One region of the Streptomyces sp. M41 genome, then DNA from elsewhere that is predicted to be linked to it. Evidence: riboswitches for the same ligand, from Rfam matches in the RefSeq annotation. Region 1 holds a riboswitch; each other region holds the start of a gene.
What was found. A riboswitch is a leader RNA that binds a small molecule or an ion and turns the genes downstream of it on or off. The one in region 1 is predicted to bind cobalamin.

Region 1 (7,020 bases):
ACCGGGACGATCTTGCGCAGCAGCCGCACGGCGATGCTCTTGCCGGGGTCGAAGCTGTCCTCCTCCTCTTTGAGGATCTTGTACGTGCTGTAGAAGAGGATCGCGGCGAAGACGAACAGCACGGCGGTGAAGCGGCTGACCACCGCCACACCGGCGGCGAGGAAGACGCCCCTGAAGACCAGGGCGCCCAGGACGCCTAGGAACAGCACACGGTGCTGGTAGGCGCGGGGCACCTTGAAATAGCTGAAGATCAGCGCGAAGACGAAGAGGTTGTCGACCGACAGGCTCTTCTCCAGCAGCCATGCGGTGGTGTACTCCACGCCGGCACTCGTGCCGACCACGAGGAACACCACGGCGCCGAAGACGACGGCAAGGCCCACCCAGACCCCGCTCCAGGCGGCGGCCTCCCGGAAGCCGATGACATGCGCCTGCCGGTGCGCGAGCAGATCCACCGCCAGCGACACCAGCACGGTGACCGCGAAGACCATCCACAGCCAGAACGGCACGTCATGCACAGGCCCGGCCCCTCACCCGATCGACCGGCACTCTCCTCCTTCCGAGTCTGGAGCATGCGGCAGGGAGTTGCCTCCCCGGCGGCGCGCACGCAAGCGTCCGCCGAAGGAGGGGCGCCCGTCATGTGACGGGCTGGTCCGCCTCGACCGCCAGCTGTGTGCCCGCCGGCGACTCTGAGGGGAGGAAGGTCACCTGGGGAGCGCCCGTGCTGGGATGGACGGCCACCTCGCTCGCCACCCCGTACACCTCCGCCAGCAGGCGGGGCGTGAGGATCTCGGAGGGCGGACCCGAGGCGGCGACCCGGCCGGCCCGCAGCAGGTAGAGCCGGTCGCAGTAGTACGCGGCCAGGTTGAGGTCGTGCAGGGCCACCACAACCGTGGCCGGCAGACGGCGCAGCGTGCCGAGGACCTCCAGTTGATGGCGTATGTCGAGGTGGTTGGTGGGCTCGTCGAGGACCAGGAGGGAGGGCTGCTGGGCGAGCGCGCGGGCGATGAGCGCCCGCTGGCGTTCACCGCCGGAGAGGCGGTCGAAGGGACGGTCGGCCAGATCGGCGGCGTCCACGGCCGTGAGCGCCCTGTCTATGAGCTCGGCGTCCTCGGGGGTGTCTCCGTCGAGGAGGCGCTTGTGGGGTGTGCGGCCCATGGCGACGACCTCGCGGACCGTCAGGTCGAAGTCGGCACCCGGTTCCTGGACCACCGCCGCCACGGTGCGGGCCAGTTGCCGTACGGGAAGCCGCCAGGCGTCGGTGCCGTCGACCAGGACCTGGCCGCCGGCGGGGCGAAGGACGCGGTAGACGGCGCGCAGCAGGCTGGACTTGCCGCTGCCGTTGGGGCCGACCAGACCGATCACCTCGCCCGGCCGGGCCACGAGCGAGACGTCCCGCACGAGGCGGTGCGCGCCGGCGGTGAGCGTGAGGCCGTCGACGACGAGTTCGGTCGCGGTCATGCCACTCCTCGGTCGGTGGCCCGCCGGGCGTCCCGGCGCATCAGCCACAGGAAGAACGGCCCGCCGCACAGCGCGGTGAGCACGCCCACAGGGATCTCGACGGGTGCGGCGACGGTGCGTGCGGCGATGTCGGCCCAGATGAGGAAGACCGCACCACCGAGCGCCGCCGTCGGCAGGACGCGGCGGTGATCGCCGCCGACGAACAGGCGCACGATGTGCGGCAGCATCAGGCCGACGAAGCCGATCGGCCCGGCCGCCGCGACCAGCACGCCGGTGACCAGGGAGAGCAGCACGAACATACGACCGCGGAACCGGGCCACGTCCAGTCCCATGGTGGTGGCGGCCTCCTCGCCCGCCAGCAGCAGGTTCAGATTGCGGGCCTGTACGAGAAGGACGCCGATGCCCAGCAGCATGGCCGCGCTCGGCAGCCACAGCGTGCCCCAGTTCACGCCGCCGAGTCCGCCCAGCGTCCAGGCGAGGACGGCGCGGGCCTCGTTGCCCCGGTCGGTCGTGAGCAGCAGCAGGTCCAGCACCGCGGTGAGCACCGCAGCGATCGCCACGCCGGACAGCACCAGACGCACGGACGTGATCCGGCCGCCGGTACGCGCGGTGGCGTAGACGAGCATCAGTGCCCCCAGCGCGCCGACGAACGCGGCCACCGACAGGGACACGGGCCCGAACAGCGAGGCTCCGAACACGATCACCGAGACCGCGCCGAGGGACGCCCCGGAGGACACCCCCAGCAGATAGGGCTCCGCGAGCGGATTGCGGATCAGCGCCTGCATGGCGGTGCCGACCACCGCGAGCCCGGCACCGGTCACCGCCCCGAGCAGGACGCGCGGGGCGCGCACGTCCAGCACGATGGTCTCGCGCGCCCGGGACCAGTCCGGCTCCGTCCATCCGGCGCCCAGCGTGTGTGTCACGATGCCCCACACCTGGCCGGGCGGTACCTGAACCGACCCGATGGCGAGGCCGGCGGTGGCGGACAGGACGAGCAGGGCGGCGAGCACCACCACGGCGACGGTCATGCTCCCCCGGCCCGCCCCCTTGCCGCCCCGCGGGGGGCGGCCGACGAGCGGGCCGGAGGGTGTGCTCTTCGTCGGTGCCGTCACCGGAAGCTCTCGGGGTGCAGCCCGCGGGCCAGGTCCTCGACCGCGTAGGCGGACCGGACGCCGACCAGGGTCGCGGTCAGCGGCAGCACCACGAACCGCTTGTTCTTGACGGCCGGCACATCCGCCAGGGCGGGCTGGGAGAGCAGGAACTTCTTCTTCTGCTCGACGCTGCCGGCGTCGGCGTAGTCGTAGATGGCGATGACTTCGGGCTTTCGTTCGACGACCTGCTCCCAGGAGACGTCGCCGAAGACGTCGTCGAGGTCGGCGAAGACGTTGTTGCCGCCGGCCAGCCGGATCAGTTCGGTGCCCAGGCTCTTGCCGCCCGCGGTGAAGGCCGTCTTGTCGCCGCTGTCGTACACGAAGACGGGCACGTCGCTCTCGCCCTCGACGGCCGTGGACGCCTTGTCCACCTCGCTCTTCAGGTCGGTCACCAGCTTGTCGGCGCGCTCGGAGATGCCGAAGATACGGCCGATGGTGCGGATCTCGTCATAGGTGTCCTTCATCGTCACCTGCTTCTTGCCGCAGTACTCGCGGTTGAGATAGGTGTCGATGCCCGCGTCGGCGAACGCCTTGCGGGAGCGGCCCTCGTTCTCGTCGAAGGCGCTGCCGTAGCCGCCGTAGACCAGGTCGGGCTCGGCGTCCAGGAGCTTCTCGAACGACGGTTCCTTCGCGGCCAGTTCGGGGATCGCCGCGAAGTCCTTCTGCCATCGGGGCAGGACGGCCGAGTCGGGGAAGGCGGTGCCCACCATGCGGTCCTTCAGACCGAGAGCGAGCATCAGTTCCGCCGGGTGCTGATGGATCGTGACGACCCGGGAGGGCGGCTTGTCGTACGTCGTCTCGACGCCGCAGTTGTCGATGGTGACGGGGAAGCCCGCCGCCGACGGTGCGGTCTTCGGATCCTGGGCCGCCTCGCCGGACGAGCCGCAGCCGGCCGTCAGCAGGGTCGCCGCCAGGGCGACGGCCGCGGCCGTGGCGCGCAGGGCGTGGCGTCGGCGGGCAGGGGTGAACAGCGGGGGACGGGTCGTACCGTCGTACACGTAGAGCCTCCTGGGGAGTCCGCGCTCCTCGGATCGGGCCCGCGACAGGCCAGTTTCCTGACTCCCGGATCGCTGTTCCCCCTGCCTTCCCACGCAGTGCGCAGTGGCGTGCGGAAGGGGTGCACTCCCCGGTCACAGTGGCGGGACCGTGCCGGATTCGCACCGGCTTCCTGATGTCCCGTCGCGGCGATGACCTGGTGATAGTACGTTCCCCGCCGTCGGCGTCAAAAGGGCGTGCGCGCCCGCCCGCACGCCCCGCGCCTCTTCACACCCCTCGAGCCGCCCGCACGCCCCCATCAGCGGTCATGTCTCGCGGACCGCCCGAAGCACCAGCCGCTCGGCGTCCGCGTCATAGGGGCGGCCGTCGAATCCGCCGAAGACCTCCACCCGGCCGAACCCCGCCTCCCGCACCATCCGCCGCAGTTCCACTGCGCTGTACACGAACCACACGAGCGTGGCCCGGGTGACCCGCTCGCCACGCACCAGCACCCAGTCGCTGCGCAACCGGGCCCAGTCGTCCAGCACGGTGTCGGTCTGCACCAGCACATCATCCCCCTGGCGCACCACCTTCGGCGGCGTCACCCTGCGGGCCAGCAGCTCCTTGCCCGCGAGGTCCAGCACGAGAGTGCCGCCGGGGGCCAGGCAGGTGTGCATGGTGCGCAGCACCCGCGCGTTGTCGGCGGGGTCCTCGAAATAGCCGAAGGAGGTGAACAGGTTGAGGACGACGTCGAAGGCGCCCGGCGCCTCGAACTCCCGCGCGTCGGCCTGCACATACGTGACCTGCGCACCGAGGTCGGCGGACCGCTTGCGTGCACGGTCCAGCATGGCCGGGCTCAGGTCGACCCCGGTCACCTCGTGACCGAGACGGGCGAGCGGCACGGTGAACACCCCCGGCCCGCAGCACAGATCCAGCACCCGCGACGCGGCCGGGAAGGACAGCAGGGGAGAGGTGCCCAGCAGTTGCTCGGCCTGCTCGTGGCGCTGTGCCGAGAACAGGAAGTCGTGGAACTCCGTCCAGAAGTCATCGTCCTGGAACCCGCCCGTTCGTGTCACGCCGCTTGATTTCGTGCCGCTTCGTGTCGTGTCGCTCTGTGTCATGCCGCGTCAGTGCTCCTTGGTCGTCGCCGGGTCGGCCGCTGAGTTCGTCACCGTGGGAGTCGGACCGCCGTGCTGTGCGGCGGCACAGTGGCAGCAGCAGAGGGGGCAGCAGGACGCACTGCGCGGCGGCCAGCAGCCAGAACCAGCCGGTGTTCCCGGCGCGTTCACAGACGCCGTACACCTGCCCGCCCAGCACGCCGCTCGCGCAGGCTCCGAGCCCGGCGGCGAGCCGTTGCCGGCCGAAGACCACGGCGTCGGAGCACGGGCTGCGGCGCAGCGCCTCCAGGTCGTTCTTGAGGAACAGCACGATGTCGCCGAGGGTGATGAGGGCCCCGCCCGCCAGCAGGGCCGGCCGTGTGCCGATCGCCAGGACGGCCAGCCCGGCGCCCAGGCCCGTGAAGCCGACCGCGAGGGCCAGGGCGTACGGCATGCGCCGGATCAGCCCGGACGCGGGCGGCTGTACGGCGATGACCAGCGCGAAGCAGAGCAGCAGCACGAGGCTGTAGAACTCGCTGGAGGCCCGTTCGACGGCGTACACCGCCACATAGTGCTGGAAGTGGAAGTACAGGTAGAACGCGAGCGCGTTCGCGGCGAAGGGCAGGACCGCCACACCGGTCCACAGGCCGCGCCCGGCTGCCCCTTCGTCCGCCCGCCCCTCCCCGGCGGCAGCCGGCAGCCGGGCGTGGCCCGCGGTGACGAGGACGAACAGCGCCGTCACGGCCACGAACAGCCAGCCGGGCGAGGACAGTACGAACGGCCCGGCGACCAACGGCCCCACCGCCATGCCCGCGTTGAGCGCGGCGTTGCCGGCCGACAGGAACGCCGGGCGGTGTTCTTCGCCCACACCGTGCACCAGATACGCCTTGTTGGCGGGCAGGTACAGGGCGGCGCCGCAGCACGTGAGGATCAGTGCCGCGACGGCCAGGGGCGGCCAGCGCAGCGCCAGCAGCAGGCCCGTGAAACCGGCCGTGCGCACGATCAGCGCCCACAGCATCGTGCGGCGCAGTCCGATCCTGTCCGCGAGGGCGCCGCCGACGATGCCACCGGAGAACTGCACGAGGGACGCCGCCGCCAGTACGACGCCTACCGCACCCAGACCCATGCCGAGCCGTTCGTGCAGGAACACGGACATGAACGGCAGGACCATGAAACTGCCGAGCGGAATCAGGAACGAGCTGAGCAGCAGGAAGCGCAACGGACCGTCGAGCATGGCCATCGCGGACCGCAGTCCCGTCCCGCCCTCGACGCGGTCAGCCACAGAGGGGCTGCCCGTCTGCCGGGGCGGGGAGCACGAACGGCTCGGTGCGCACGCGCACGGTGTTGGCGGCGGCCACGGCGCGGTGCGTGGCCAGTTCCGCGGTCTCCGCCTCCGCGTAGACGATGCCCGCGTAGCCTCGGCTGTCCGTCAGATGCTCGATGGGCTCGCCCACCCGCTTGACCGGATACCAGGCCGGTGACCCCGGCAGATCCGCCATGCGCTCCAGCCCGTCGACACCGGTGAACACGCCGGGCGCGGCCGGGTATCCGAGCACGAAGGCCACGGCCGGGCCACCGGGCGGTTCGGCGTCCATCAGGCGGGGCCGGCGGCCGAGCGCGGTCTCGATCATCGCCTCGTACACGTTGACTCCGAGCGCTCGGCACAGGCCCTCGCCCACCAGGGCGCCTCCGATCCGAGGGTTGATCTCCACCACCTCGGGGCCGTCGGCGCCCAGCACGAACTCCACGTGTGCGAAACGGTCGGTGTACCCGATGGCGGCGAGCACCTCGCCCAGCCACCGCTCCAGAAAGGCCCGCCGAGCGTCCGGGAAGGCCACCGGGAACGCGGTGATCTCCTCCCGGAAGTACGGCTCCGGCGACATCAGCCGGCTGGAGACTCCCAGCAACCGCGTCCACCCCGCCCATGTCAGGGTCTCCGCGCTGTACACCGGTCCGGCGAAGTACGGCTCCGCGAACAGCCTCCCCGTCAGGCGCCGTCCGGCCGTCTCCTCCAGGGCGGCGTCCAGCTCCGTTTCCGTCCGCACGAGCCAGACGTTCTGGCTGCCGGTGCCCGCGGTGTCCTTCAGGACCGCGGGCAACCCTGCCTCCTTGAGCACCGGTTCCCGCCGCTCGGCTCCGAGGCCGGTCACCTCGACGGCCCGCCCGCGCGTCAGCCCGGCCGCGTGCAGCCGGTTGCGCACGGCCGCCTTGTCCCGGGTCAGCCGCAGGACGTCCGCGTCGAGGCCGGGCAGCCCGAAGCGGGCCGTGAGATCGGCACCGACCAGGGTCCAGGTGTCGGTGGAGCTGATCAGACCGTGCAGGCGAGGGATCCGGTGCAG
Region 2 (7,020 bases), on a different contig from region 1:
GCGGATCTGCGGTTCGGGGTAGTACGCGGGGTCGACGGCGTCGTCGTGCTCGGCTCCGATCACCCGGGCCCGGCCCGTGCGGGTGTCGAGTTCGACCACCTCGTGGGCGCTGCGGGGACTGGCGCCGACGGCGATGATCCGCTCGTCCAGCGCGGCGAGCGTCGGCTCGAACTCGGTCCAGGGGCCGGCCGCGTCGACGATCTCGCCGGTCTCGGGATCCAGCACGCCGAGGGCGGTGGAGCCACGGCCGTGCACGACGGCGATCAGCCCGCCGGCCAGCGGGGCGAACCAGCGCAGGCCGAGTTTCCACAGCGGCCCGGCGAACTCCTCCTCTCGCGTGCACAGGGGTTCGCCGTCGCGGTAGAGGTTCCACCAGCCGCCGCGGTCGCTGGCGTACAGCAGCCGGCCGTCGTCCGACCAGTCGGCCTGCGGGATCGACTCCTGCGGACCGCCGGCGACGGTCCGGGGGACGCCGAGGGTGCCGTCGGCGCCGATGTCGGCGACTAGCAGCTCGGTGCCGTCCCAGGGCATGCGAGGGTGGTCCCAGGCGAGCCAGGCGGCGCGCCGCCCGTCGGGCGAGACACGGGCGCCGGTGACGAACCGGCGCCGGTCGTCAGTGAGTTCGCGCACCGCTCCCCGGTCGTCGGCGGCCGAGCCGTCCAGCGGGACGGCGGCCAGGACGCGCCGGACGTCGGTGGGCCCCTCCCCCGTGAACTCCTCCAGTACGCACCACACTTCACCGCGATCGAGCAGCAACTGCGGCTCCGCCCAGCGCAGTCCACCGCCCACCGGCGACACAGGGGTCAGCGGACGCGGCTCGCCGCCCTCCTCGTACCGGTAGAGCCGCTGGTCGGCGAAGTCGACGAAGACGACGAGCGGCCGGCCGTCGGCCATCTCCCCGGCCCAGGGCTGTCCGCCGTACTCGAGGACCCGGCTGCGCACGTTCCACGGCGCGGGCAGGACCGACTCCTCTCGGCCGTCGGCCCGGCGCCGCACCAGCGTGCGCCGGCCGCCCTCCGTGGGCCGTGGCTCGGTCCACCACGCCTCTTCTCCGACGAAACCCACGTACTCGGGGTGCCCGTCGTGTGCCGCGGCGAGCGCCGCGTCGATGGGCGAGGGCCAGGAGCCGTACGCCAGTGTCCGCACTGTCTTCCCCACCTCGTCTAGGCAGTCCGCAGGAAACGGTCGAGTACCCGGACGCCGAAGTGCAGCGCCTCGACGGGCACCCGCTCGTCGACGCCGTGGAACATGGCGCCGTAGTCGTAGCCCTCCGGCAGCTTCAACGGGGAGAAGCCGTAGCCGGTGATGCCCAGCCGGGAGAACTGCTTGGCGTCCGTGCCGCCGGGCATGCAGTACGGCACCACGTGCCCCTCGGGCGCGAACTCCTCGACGGCGGCGCGCATCCGGGCGTACGTCGGCGAGTCCACGGGCGCCTGGAGGGCCACCTCGCGGTGCTGGAACTCCCAGTCCACGTCCGCACCGGTGAGCCGGTCGAGGGTGGCGCGGAACTCGTCCTCGCCACCCGGGAGATACCGTCCGTCGATGTGGGCGACCGCCTCCCCCGGGATCACGTTGACCTTGTAACCCGCCTCCAGCATGGTCGGGTTGGCGCTGTTGCGGACGGTCGCCTCGACGAGCCCGGCCGCCGGGCCCAGCTTCTCCAGCAGCCGGTCCACGTCACCGAGGTCGGTCTCCAGGCCGTACAGCGCGGCGAGTTCGACGAGGGCGGCGCGGACCGTGGGGGTCAGCCTCAGCGGCCATTCGTGGTCGCCGATCCGGGTGACGGCGGCGGCGAGACGGGTCACCGCGTTCTCCTTGTTGGGCCGGGACCCGTGCGCGGCCCGTCCCCGGGCGGTGAGCCGGAGCCAGCCGGTGCCGCGTTCCCCGGCCGCGATGGGGTAGATCTGCCGTCCGCCGCCGTCGTGGAAGGTGAAGGCGCCGGACTCGCCGATGCCCTCGGTGCACCCCTCGAACAGCCCGGCATGCCGGTCGGCGAGGAACCCGGAGCCGTCCTCGGCGCTCGCCTCCTCGTCGGCGGTGAACGCGATCACGACGTCGCGCCGGGGCCGTACGCCCTGCCGTGCCCAGGCCCGTACGACGGCCAGGATCATCGCGTCCATGTTCTTCATGTCGACGGCGCCCCGGCCCCAGACGACCCCGTCCCGGATCTCCCCGGAGAAGGGGTGCACGCTCCACTCGGCGGCCTGGGCGGGCACCACGTCGAGGTGACCGTGGACGAGCAGTGCGTCCGCCGACGGGTCGCCGCCCTCGACGCGGGCCACGACGTTCGTACGTCCCGGGGTGCGCTCCAGCAGGGTGGGCTCCAGGCCCGCCTCGGCCAGCCGCGCGGCGGCGTACTCGGCGGCGGGGCGCTCCCGGCAGTCCCCGCCGCCGCGGTTGGTGGTGTCGATGCGGATGAGGTCGGAGGTGAACGTGCCGACCTCGTCCAGTGCCTGCTGGTCAGCCATACTGCTCCTCCACCGCTGCCGAGGCGATCGTGGTCACTGCCTTGAAGGTACGGATTCCCTCGTACATGCGCTCGGTCGTGTACGCCACCTTCCGCTCCCCGATCCGTTCCACACCCGGGACTACGGTGACGGCCATGGCCAGATGCTCGGCGTCGAACTCGACGGCGACCGTGAACGGGCCGCCCGCGAGCGGTTCCTGACGAACCGCCAGCGCGGCCGCCCGCTCGGCCGCAGCGCGGATGTCGGCCGCGGTCCTGCCCGGCGTACGGCACACCGCCGCGTACCGCGAGACATGGTCCTTCACGGCGACCTTCAGTGCCTCGGGCGCGTACCCGAGCGCGTCCTCGCAGGCCAGGTCGTCGCCGGTGACGAGCACGACGGGGACGCCGTGCTCGGCGGCGACATGCGTGTTCAGCAGTCCCTCGCTTGCCCGGACGTCGTTCAGCCACACCCCTGTGATCTGGTTCGCCAGGTAGGTGTGCGCCAGAACACCCTCCATGCCGGCGCCCGTGTGATAGCCGACGAACGCGATGCCGTCCACGTCCCCGTGCTGGACGCCCTCGACCATGGAGAGCTCCTTGTGCCGGCCGGTGAGCATCTCGGCCCGCTCGTCCAGCCGTTCGAGCAGAAGATTGCGCATCGACCAGTGCGCCTCGTTGATGACGACGGCGTCGGCGCCCCCGTCGAAGAAGCCCCGCACGGCGGCATCGACGTCCGAGGTGAACATCCCCCGGCACCGCTCCCACTGCGGAGTCCCGGGCAGCACATCGCCCGGCCAGGTCACGCCGGTGGCGCCCTCCATGTCGGCGCTGATGAGGATCTTCATGCTCCGTCACGTTACGCGCCGATGGGGAGACTCGCCATGAAGCGGGCGAACGCCACTTTCACGCCCCCGAGGCGCGCTTGTCAGCCACCCTGTCCTGGCACTACTGTCACCACGCCTTGGTGAACGGGAAATCCGGTGTGATGCCGGTGCGGCCCTCGCCACTGTGAATCGGGAAGTCCGGCTCCAGCCCCTGCGGGCAGCCACTGGGTCTTCGGACCCGGGAAGGCGGAGCACGGGCGGTGGTACCCGTCAGCCAGGAGACCGGCCGGGGCGCGTCAACCATCCACGAGGTGCTGGAGAGGGTCTGCTGAGCCATGCACATAGCCGAGGGTTTCCTGCCTCCGGCGCACGCGGTCGCCTGGGGCGTCGCGTCCGCGCCCTTCGTAGTCCACGGAGTCCGTTCACTCACCCGTGAGGTCAGGGAGCACCCGGAGAGCACCCTGCTCCTCGGCGCCTCCGGAGCCTTCACGTTCGTCCTGTCCGCGCTGAAGCTGCCCTCGGTGACCGGCAGCTGCTCCCACCCCACCGGCACAGGGCTCGGCGCCATCCTGTTCCGGCCACCGATCATGGCGGTGCTGGGCACCATCACCCTGCTCTTCCAGGCCCTGCTGCTCGCGCACGGCGGTCTGACCACGCTCGGCGCCAACGTGTTCTCGATGGCGATCGTCGGGCCCTGGGCGGGATACGCCATCTACAGACTGCTGCGGCGCTACGACGTGCCGCTGATGGTCGCCGTCTTCTTCGGGGCGTTCGTCGCGGACCTGTCCACCTACTGCGTGACCAGCGTCCAGCTGGCGCTCGCCTTCCCCGACCCGAGCAGCGGGTTCCTGGGCGCGCTCGGCAAGTTCGGTTCCATCTTCGCGGTCACGCAGATCCCGCTCGCGGTGAGCGAGGGCCTCCTCACGGTGCTCGTCATGCGGCTGCTGGTGCAGTCCAGCAAGGGCGAACTGACCCGGCTGGGCGTGTTCCTCACCAAGAAGCAGTCCCGGACCCGGTCCGAGACCGAGACCGAGGCGGTGGCCCGATGAACAAGAACACGAAGATCAACGCCCTGCTGCTGCTCGTCGTGGCCGCGCTCGCCGTGCTGCCGCTCGCCTTCGGTCTCGGCGATCACAAGGAGGAGCCGTTCGCGGGCGCCGACGCGGAGGCGGAGACCGCGATCACCGAGATCAAGCCGGACTACGAGCCCTGGTTCACCCCGCTGTACGAGCCGCCGTCCGGTGAGATCGAGTCCGCCCTGTTCGCCCTCCAGGCCGCGCTCGGCGCCGGTGTCCTCGCCTACTACTTCGGTGTGCACCGGGGACGGCGCCAGGGTGAGCAGCGGGCGCTTACGCGGGTGGGGGACACGTCGGGCACGGCCGGTGACGCCGAGGAGAAGACGACCGAGAGGGCCTGACCTCTCGTGCTGCCGATCGACGCGGCGGCGCACAGCAGTCGCTGGCGCCGCCGTCACCCCGTGGACAAGGCCGTTCTCGGGCTGGGTCTCACCGTGCTCGCGATCTCGCTGCCGCCCTGGCCGGGCGCGGCCCTGGTGCTGGTGGCCTCCCTCGCGGTGCTGCTCGGGCCGGCGGGCGTGCCCGGGCGCCGGCTGTGGCGGGCGTACCGCGTGCCGCTTGGCTTCTGCGTCACGGGCGCGGTGACGCTGCTCGTGCAGGTCGGCGGGCCGGACGGTTTCGTGTCCCTCGCCGACGACGGTCCGCTGCGGGCCGGCGAGCTGTTGCTGCGTACCTCGGCCGCCTCGCTCGGGGTGCTGCTGTTCGCCTTCACCACCCCGATGTCCGATCTGCTGCCCCGTCTGGTCACGGCGGGGGTGCCCGCGCCCGTCGTCGACGTGGCGCTGGTGACGTACCGCATGAGCTTTCTGCTTCTGGACTCCGTGCGCCGCATCCGGGACGCCCAGGCGGCTCGGCTCGGCCACATGAGCCGGGCCGCGCAGTGGCGTTCCCTGGCCGGGCTCGGCGCCATCGCCTTCGTGCGGGCGTTCGACCGGGCCACCCGGCTCCAGGCCGGGCTCGCCGGACGCGGATACGACGGCACCCTGCGCGTCCTGGTGCCCGAGGCCCGGGTCTCCGTCCGTTTCACAGCCGCGAGTTGTGTCCTGCTGGCGGCGCTGGCCGCCCTCACCCTCGTACTGGAAAGGGCCCTGCCATGAGCGAGCCCACCGCCCTGGTCACCCTGCGGGGCGCCTCCTACGCCTACGAGGACGGCCCCCTGGTCCTCAGCGGCCTCGACTTCGATGTGCACGAGGGGCGCGCGCTGGCGCTGCTCGGCCGCAACGGCACCGGCAAGACCACGCTGATGCGGCTGCTCAGCGGCGGACTGCGCCCGCAGGAGGGCCGGTTGGCGGTGGAGGGTGTGCCGGTCCGCCATGACCGCAAGGGGCTGACCCGGCTGCGGACGACCGTCCAGCTGGTGGTGCAGGACCCGGACGACCAGCTCTTCGCGGCGTCCGTCGCCCAGGACGTGTCCTTCGGCCCGCTGAACCTCTCCCTGCCCGACCCGGAGGTGCGGGCACGGGTCGACGAGGCCCTCGCCGCCCTGGACATCACGGCGCTGGCCGACCGGCCCACGCATCTGCTGTCGTACGGGCAGCGCAAGCGCACCGCCATCGCGGGAGCCGTCGCGATGCGGCCCCGGGTGCTGATCCTCGACGAGCCGACCGCCGGCCTCGACCCCGACGGCCAGGAACGCCTGCTCGCCACCCTCGACGGGCTCCGGGCCAGCGGCACGACCGTGGTGATGGCCACACATGACGTCGATCTCGCCCTGCGCTGGGCGGACGACGTGGCGCTGCTGACACCGTCCGGCGTACGCACCGGCCCCGCGGCCACCATGCTGGCCCGCACCGACCTCCTTCAGCAGGCGGGGCTGCGGCTGCCCTGGGGCATCGCGGCCTCCGAGGTGCTGCGCGCACACGGGCTGCTGGACGACACGGCACCCGGCCCGCGCAGCCCGGACGAACTGGCGGCCCTGGCCGTACGAAGCGCACACGGGTGATACATCCCGCGACCGGACGGCCAAGACACGGCGGGCTGCTCGCTTCCCTGTTTCATGAGGTCGTACCCGACCGAAGCGAGGGAGCATGGCGGAAGGCACCGCGGACACCCAGCCACCCAAGGGCCTGAAGGCCGATGCGATCGGGTTCGTCGACGCACTGGTCATCGGGCTCAACGCCACGTCGCCCGCGTACTCGCTGGCCGCGGCCATCGGCCCGGTCGTGGCGCTGGTGGGAGTCTACGCGCCGGGCGTCATGCTCGCGTCGTTCGTGCCCATGCTGCTGATCGCATCGGCGTTCTACTACCTCAACAAGGTCGACCAGGACTGCGGGACGACGTTCTCCTGGGTCACGCGGGCGATGGGCCCCTGGGCGGGCTGGCTCGGCGGTTGGGCCATCGCCATGACCGGCGTCCTGGTGGTGGGCTCGCTGGCGGACGTCGCGGTGACCTTCGCCCTGCTCGCCGTCGGCCTGGACAGCTGGGTCGAGAACGAGTTCGTGCGCGAGCTGCTGACGGTGCTGCTCATCCTGGTGATGACAGCAGTGTGTGTCATCGGCACCGAGGTGTCGGCCAGGGTGCAGAACGTGCTCATCCTCGCGCAGGTGGCGTGTCTGCTCGCGTTCGCGGTGGTCGCCATCTACCGGGTCTACGCCGACACCGGCACGCTCGACTCCGTCGAACCGTCCTTCAGCTGGCTGGATCCCTTCGGGGCCGGCGGCGCCGAACTGAC
Region 3 (7,020 bases), on a different contig from region 1:
CTCCAGGGAGGCGCGGGTCTCGGGCCAGCCGCGGGTCTTCAGGCCGCAGTCGGGGTTGACCCAGAGCCGTTCGGCGGGGATGGCCTTCAGTCCGGTGCGCAGGAGTTCCGCCGCCTCCTGGGTGCTCGGCACCCGCGGCGAGTGGATGTCGTAGACACCCGGCCCCGCCTCGCGCGGGTAGCCGTGGGCGGCGAGTTCGCGGGCGACCTGCATGTGGGAGCGGGCGGCCTCCAGGCTGATGACGTCGGCGTCGAGGTCGTCGATGGCCTGGACGATGTCGCCGAACTCGGCGTAGCACATGTGGGTGTGGATCTGGGTGTCCGGCCGCACAGAGCTGGTGCTGAGCCGGAACGCCTCGGTCGCCCACGCGAGGTAGGCCGGGTGGTCGGCGGAGCGCAGGGGCAGGGTCTCGCGCAGCGCGGGTTCGTCGACCTGGATGACCGAGGTCCCGGCGGCCTCCAGGTCGCTCACCTCGTCGCGCAGGGCGAGGGCGACCTGGCGGGCGGTGTCGCCGAGGGGCTGGTCGTCGCGGACGAAGGACCAGGCGAGCATGGTGACCGGTCCGGTGAGCATGCCCTTGACCGGGCGGGAGGTGAGGGACTGGGCGTACGTCGTCCAGCGCACCGTCATCGGTTCGGGGCGGGAGATGTCGCCGGCCAGGATCGGCGGACGGACGTAGCGGGTGCCGTAGGACTGGACCCAGCCGTGCTGGGTGGCGAGGAAGCCGGTGAGCTGCTCGGCGAAGTACTGGACCATGTCGTTGCGTTCGGGCTCGCCGTGCACGAGGACGTCGATCCCGGTCTTCTCCTGGAAGGAGATGACTTCCTGGATCTCGGCCTTGATGCGCTCCTCGTAGCCGGCCGTGTCGGTCCGCCCGCCGCGCAGGTCGGCGCGTGCGGTGCGCAGTTCGCCGGTCTGCGGGAAGGAGCCGATGGTGGTGGTCGGCAGCAGGGGAAGGCCGAGATGGGCGCGCTGGGCGGTGGCCCGCTCGGCGTACGGCTGGGAGCGGCGGGCGTCGGCCTCGGTGACGGCGGCGGTACGGGCGCGCACGGCCGGGTCGTGGGTGATCGGCGAGCCCGCGCGGGAGGCCAGGTCGGCCCGGTTGGCGGCGAGTTCGGCGGTGATCGCGCCCGTGCCCTGGGCGAGGCCCTTGGCGAGGGTGACGATCTCGGCGGTCTTCTGCTTGGCGAAGGCCAGCCAGCGCAGGATCTGCGGCTCGATGTCCCGCTCCAGGGCCGTGTCGATCGGCACGTGGAGGAGGGAGCAGGAGGACGACACGTCGACGCGGTCGGCCAGCCCGAGCAGGGTGCCGAGCGTGGCGAGGGACTTCTCGAGGTCGTTGACCCAGATGTTGCGGCCGTTGACCACGCCGGCGACCAGGCGCTTGCCGGGCAGTCCGCCGACGGCGGCGAGCGCGTCGAGGTTGGCGGCGGCGGACTCGGTGAAGTCCAGGGCGAGGCCGTCGACCGGTGCCTTGGCCAGGACGGGCAGGGCGTCGCCGAGCCGGTCGAAGTACGAGGCGACCAGCAGCTTCGGCCGGTCGGTGAGGGCGCCGAGATCACGGTAGGCGCGCTCGGCGGCGTTCAGCTCGGCCGGGGTGCGGTCCTGGACGAGGGCGGGTTCGTCGATCTGGACCCATTCGGCGCCGGCGGCGCGCAGGTCGGCGAGGACCTCGGCGTACACCGGCAGCAGGCGGTCCAGCAGGGTGAGCGGCTCGAAGTCCGCGGCCACGCCGGGGGCGGGCTTGGCGAGCAGCAGGTAGGTGACCGGGCCGACCAGGACGGGGCGGGCGGTCAGGCCCTGGGCGAGGGCTTCCTTGAGTTCGGCGACCTGCTTGGCCGAGTCGGCCGTGAAGACGGTGTCCGGGCCCAGCTCCGGCACCAGGTAGTGGTAGTTCGTGTCGAACCACTTGGTCATCTCCAGCGGCGCCACGTCCTGGGTGCCGCGCGCCATGGCGAAGTAGCCGTCGAGGGTGTCGGCCGTGACGGCGTCCCGGTGGCGCTCGGGGATCGCGCCGACCATGACGGTGGTGTCCAGGACGTGGTCGTAGTACGAGAAGTCACCGGTGGGGACCTCGTCGATGCCGGCCTCGGCCAGCTGCTGCCAGTTGGTACGGCGCAGGTCGGCGGCAGTGGAGCGGAGGGTGTCCGCGGTGACGCGGCCCTTCCAGTAGCCCTCGATCGCCTTCTTCAGTTCCCGGTTCTGTCCCTGGCGGGGGTAGCCGTACACGGTGGACCGTGTTGCCGCGGCTGCGGGCTTGCTGGTCACGGAGATCTCCTTCGCGAGATGAATCCCTGAGATCCCGGCGACGGGACGAGAGCGCGAAGGGGTGACGAAACCGGACGGACCGGAGCGTGCGCGGCAAAGGCACGGTTCGTCCGTCTGGTATGTACGCCGACCCGCCCTCGAGGTCACCGGGATGCCGCGCACGGAATGGTCCGCGCACGGGCAGTTGGCAGGTCTTCGGACTCGCGGGCACGCCCTCCGTGACGGAGGACATCTACTGGCCGTCGCTTCCCAGGCCCGGTACGTCGGACCCAGTGCGTATGACGGCGGTCGTTCCCGCTCACCGCTGCGGGGCAGTCCCGGATTCCCACCGGGTTCCCTCTTACGACGCATCCCGCCTGGCGGACGGGGCGAACCAGCTGCGCAGGCCAGCCTACGGGGTGTCGCATCTGAGCAGAGCAGGTCGTCCACTATCCGGATGGTGTGAGGTGGGTCACGGGAACACGGGGTGCGGGAACGCGGAGGCCGGGACGCAGGAGGGCGGGAAGCGCCGCACTCGCGCTTCCCGCCCTTCCCCTGTTCTCGCCGCGCGGGACCCTCATCCCTGCGGCCCGCGGGCCCCTCAGCCCGCGTCGTACCAGGCCCTCAGTCCTGGTCGTAGGTGTGGAACCCGCGGCCCGTCTTCCGGCCGAGGAGTCCCGCCTCCACCATCCGCTGGAGCAGCGGCGGCGGGGCGTAGAGCGGCTCACGGAACTCGTCGTACAGGGACTCGGCGATCGAGGCGACGGTGTCCAGGCCGATGAGGTCGGCGAGCTTCAGCGGGCCCATGGGGTGGGCGCAGCCCAGCTCCATGCCCGTGTCGATATCGGCGGCGGTGGCGAAGCCGGACTCCGCCATCCGGACCGCCGACAGGAGGTACGGGATCAGCAGGGCGTTGACGACGAATCCCGCCCGGTCCCGGGAGTGGATCACTGTCTTGCCGAGCAGTCCGGTGGCGAAGTCCTGCACGGTGGTGACCGTCTCCGGGGACGTGTGCAGGGAGGTCACCACCTCCACCAGCGGCAGCACCGGCACCGGGTTGAAGAAGTGGAGCCCCACGACCCGGTCCGCCCGGCTGGTCGCCATGCCGAGCCGCATGATCGGCAGGGAGGAGGTGTTGGTCGCCAGGATCGCGTCCTCCGCCTCGACGATCTTGTCAAGGGCGGCGAAGATCTCGGCCTTCGCATCTGGGTTCTCGATGACGGCCTCGACGACGAGCTGCCGGTCGGCGAGGTCGTCCAGGCTGCCGGTGAAGACCATGCGGGCGAGCGTGTCCTGTGCGGCGGACTCCTCCAGTTTGCCGCGGCGCACCGCGCGCTCCAGCGACGCCGCGATCCGGTCCCGGGCGGCGCGGGCCGCGACCGCGTCCACTTCGCAGACCACGGTGTCGAGTCCGGCCCGTGCGCACACTTCGGCGATTCCGGCGCCCATCTGCCCGCCGCCGACCACGCCGACGCGCGTGATGTTCCCGCTCATGCTCCGGCCTCCGCCCGCTTCACCAGGTGACGGCTGTAGGCGTCCGGGGTGAAGAACAGCGGCAACTCGCCCGCCAGCGCGGTCCGTTCGAACAGGGCGCGGATCTCGTCGACGGGCGCCCAGGGGTACTCGGCGCCGAGCGCGACGATCTCGTCGTCGAGCAGCCGCAGTACCGTCTCCCGGTCGATGACCCGGTGACGCAGCCACTGCCAGATCTGCACGCGGGCGATCTCGGCGGTGGCCGCGTCCTCCATCAGGTCGTACAGGGCCACGGCGCCCTGGCCGCGCAGCCAGGCGGCGAAGTAACGCAGCGCGACGGCGATGTTGGTGCGCACGCCTTCGGCGGTCGGCGGTCCGCTGATCCGTCGCACGGACAGCAGGTCGGCCGCGGTCACCTCGACGTCGTCGCGGGTGCGGTCGAGCTGGTGCGGCCGCTCGGCGAGGACCCCGTCGAACACCTCACGGCAGACGGACACCAGGCCCGGGTGGGCCACCCACGACCCGTCGAAACCGTCCTCGGCCTCGCGCTCCTTGTCGAGGCGGACCTTGGCGAGCGCCGCCTCGTTGGCGGCCGGGTCCTTGCCGGGCACCTCGGCGGACATGCTGCCGATGGCGTGGGCGCCGCGCTTGTGGCAGGTGCGGACCAGGAGTTCGGTGTAGGCGCGCATGAAGGGGGCGGTCATCGTCACCTTCGCCCGGTCGGGGAGAAGGAAGTCGGTGCGGTGACCGAAGGTCTTGATCAGGCTGAACAGGTAGTCCCAACGGCCCGCGTTGAGACCCGCGCTGTGCTCACGCAGCTCGTAGAGGATCTCCTCCATCTCGAAAGCGGCAGTGAGCGTCTCGATCAGGACGGTGGCGCGGATCGTGCCGCGCGCGATGCCGAGGAGTTCCTGGGCCAGGACGAAGATGTCGTTCCACAGCCGGGCCTCGTAGCGGTTCTCCAGCTTCGGCAGGTAGAAGTACGGGCCGTACCCGGCGTCGATCTGCCGCTGGGCGCAGTGGAAGAAGTACAGGCCGAAGTCGACCAGCGCGGCGGGAACCGGGCCCCCCTCGAACTCCAGGTGCTCCTCGTCGAGGTGCCAGCCGCGCGGCCGCACCATGATCGTGGCGAGCTGGTCGCTCTCGCCGAGCCGGTACTCCTTGCCTTCCGCGGACGTGAAGTCGATCCGGCGCTCGATGGTGTCGAGCAGGGTGAGCTGCCCGCCGACGACGTTGTCCCAGAGCGGGGCGGTGGCGTCCTCGAAGTCCGCCATCCAGACCTTGGCGCCGGAGTTGAGCGCGTTGACGGCCATACGGCGGTCCGGGGGGCCGGTGATCTCGACGCGGCGGTCGGTCAGGCCGGGCGCGGGCGGCGCGACCTGCCAGGTCGGGTCGGCGCGGACGGCGGAGGTGACCATGGGGAAGTCGAGCGGGGAGCCCGATGCCAGCCGCAGCACCTGCCTGCGGCGCTCCTTCATGAGGTCCCGGCGGCGCTCGGAGAAGGCGGCGGCCAGATGGCCGACGAAGTCGAGGGCGGCGGGCGTGAGGATCTCGTCGTGCCGGTGACCGGGAGCGGCGAGGACACGGACACGGTGGGTCAGTGCGGTGGTGGACATCGGGCTCTCCTGAGGGACGGAGCGAGGGTGGGAGCGGAGGGGCGGACGGAGACGGTCGTTCGGCCCCCCGCTCGACCGGTGGGGCCGGGCAACGCGGGATGCCCGGCCACGGGCGGCCGGTTCGGCCGAGGTACGGCCGCACCCGCGGCCGACGAACCGGCCTAGTGGAACTGCTCTTCTTCCGTGGAGCCGGCCAGCGCGGTGGTGGAGGAAGCGGGGTTGACGGCGGTGGAGACCAGGTCGAAGTAGCCGGTGCCGACCTCGCGCTGGTGCTTGACGGCGGTGAAGCCCTGCGCCTGCGCGGCGAACTCCTTCTCCTGCAGGTCGACGTAGGCGGTCATGCCGTGATCGGCGTAACCGCGGGCCAGGTCGAACATGCCGTGGTTGAGGGAGTGGAAGCCGGCCAGCGTGATGAACTGGAACTTGTAGCCCATGGCGCCCAGTTCACGCTGGAACTTGGCGATCTGGTCGTCGTCCAGCGCGGCCTTCCAGTTGAACGAAGGCGAGCAGTTGTAGGCCAGCATCTGGTCCGGGTACTGGGCGTGGATGGCCTCGGCGAACTCGCGGGCCTGGGCGAGGTCCGGGGTGCCGGTCTCGACCCAGATCAGGTCGGCGTACGGGGCGTAGGCCAGGCCGCGGGCGATGACCGGCGCCATGCCGTTCTGCACCCGGTAGAAGCCCTCCGCCGTGCGCTCGCCGGTCACGAACTCGGCGTCGCGCTCGTCGACGTCGCTCGTGATGAGGTTGGCGGCCAGCGCGTCGGTACGCGCGATGATCACCGTGGGTGTGTCGGCAATGTCGGCCGCGAGGCGGGCCGCGTTGAGGGTGCGGATGTGCTGCGAGGTCGGGACGAGGACCTTGCCGCCGAGGTGGCCGCACTTCTTCTCGGAGGCGAGCTGGTCCTCGTAGTGGATGCCGGCCGCGCCGGCCGCGATCATGCCCTTGGTCAGCTCGAAGGCGTTGAGCGGGCCGCCGAAACCGGCCTCGGCGTCCGCGACGATCGGCGCCAGCCAGTCGGTGGTGTCGCCCGCGTTCTCGGCGGTGGCGATCTGGTCGGCGCGCAGCAGCGCGTTGTTGATCCGGCGCACCACCTGCGGCACCGAGTTGGCCGGGTACAGGCTCTGGTCGGGGTAGGTGTGCCCGGCCTGGTTGGCGTCGGCGGCGACCTGCCAGCCGGACAGGTAGATCGCCTGGAGCCCGGCCTTGACCTGCTGCACCGCCTGGCCACCAGTCAGCGCGCCGAGCGCGTGGACGTAGTCGAGCTCGTGCAGCTGGCGCCACAGCCGCTCGGCCCCGCGCCGGGCCAGGGTGTGCTCCTCACGGACGCTGCCGGAGAGCCGGACGACGTCCTCGGCGCTGTAGGTGCGCTCGATGCCCTTCCACCGGGGGTCGGTGGCCCAGCGCTGAACCAGCTCCTCGGCCGCCTGAGTCCTCGCGTCTGCCATGACTGTCACCGTCTCCTCGGTCTGTCGCGGATGCCAATGCCGTACCGCCCTCGGCGGTGGGTGGCACTGCGTGTCGTTTCTGTGGTGCGGCCCGCCGTTACCCCGAGTGGGGAAGGTGAGCAATGCTGCCGGTAGAGGTAGCCGCCGTTTGCCGGGATCTCCGACGTCAGGGCATGAATCGCGCCCCGGTTCCGGGCGGTGTCTGCCGGGTCCGGCGGGCCGCACTCACACTCTGGCAC

Region 2: another riboswitch for cobalamin. It lies ahead of ACHBTE_RS01015 (energy-coupling factor ABC transporter permease); the one in region 1 lies ahead of ACHBTE_RS15110 (ABC transporter substrate-binding protein).
Region 3: another riboswitch for cobalamin. It lies ahead of metE (5-methyltetrahydropteroyltriglutamate--homocysteine S-methyltransferase); the one in region 1 lies ahead of ACHBTE_RS15110 (ABC transporter substrate-binding protein).

The regions. Positions count from the first base shown of each region.
Region 1 covers NZ_JBIMKE010000009.1:177,289-184,308, forward strand. Annotated here, with positions in the region: gene ACHBTE_RS15095 (TerC family protein) at 1-515, opposite strand, end outside; gene ACHBTE_RS15100 (ABC transporter ATP-binding protein) at 634-1,458, opposite strand; gene ACHBTE_RS15105 (FecCD family ABC transporter permease) at 1,455-2,570, opposite strand; gene ACHBTE_RS15110 (ABC transporter substrate-binding protein) at 2,567-3,607, opposite strand; cobalamin riboswitch at 3,637-3,820, opposite strand; gene ACHBTE_RS15115 (methyltransferase domain-containing protein) at 3,911-4,660, opposite strand; gene ACHBTE_RS15120 (MDR family MFS transporter) at 4,629-5,921, opposite strand; gene ACHBTE_RS15125 (ATP-grasp domain-containing protein) at 5,956-7,020, opposite strand, start outside.
Region 2 covers NZ_JBIMKE010000001.1:212,310-219,329, reverse strand. Annotated here, with positions in the region: gene ACHBTE_RS01030 (LpqB family beta-propeller domain-containing protein) at 1-1,158, opposite strand, end outside; gene ACHBTE_RS01025 (M20/M25/M40 family metallo-hydrolase) at 1,164-2,468, opposite strand; gene ACHBTE_RS01020 (M55 family metallopeptidase) at 2,461-3,294, opposite strand; cobalamin riboswitch at 3,373-3,579, shown strand; gene ACHBTE_RS01015 (energy-coupling factor ABC transporter permease) at 3,609-4,322, shown strand; gene ACHBTE_RS01010 (energy-coupling factor ABC transporter substrate-binding protein) at 4,319-4,690, shown strand; gene cbiQ (cobalt ECF transporter T component CbiQ) at 4,697-5,446, shown strand; gene ACHBTE_RS01000 (energy-coupling factor ABC transporter ATP-binding protein) at 5,443-6,291, shown strand; gene ACHBTE_RS00995 (APC family permease) at 6,377-7,020, shown strand, end outside.
Region 3 covers NZ_JBIMKE010000001.1:86,593-93,612, forward strand. Annotated here, with positions in the region: gene metE (5-methyltetrahydropteroyltriglutamate--homocysteine S-methyltransferase) at 1-2,268, opposite strand, end outside; cobalamin riboswitch at 2,437-2,661, opposite strand; gene ACHBTE_RS00400 (3-hydroxybutyryl-CoA dehydrogenase) at 2,872-3,741, opposite strand; gene aceB (malate synthase A) at 3,738-5,336, opposite strand; gene aceA (isocitrate lyase) at 5,498-6,781, opposite strand.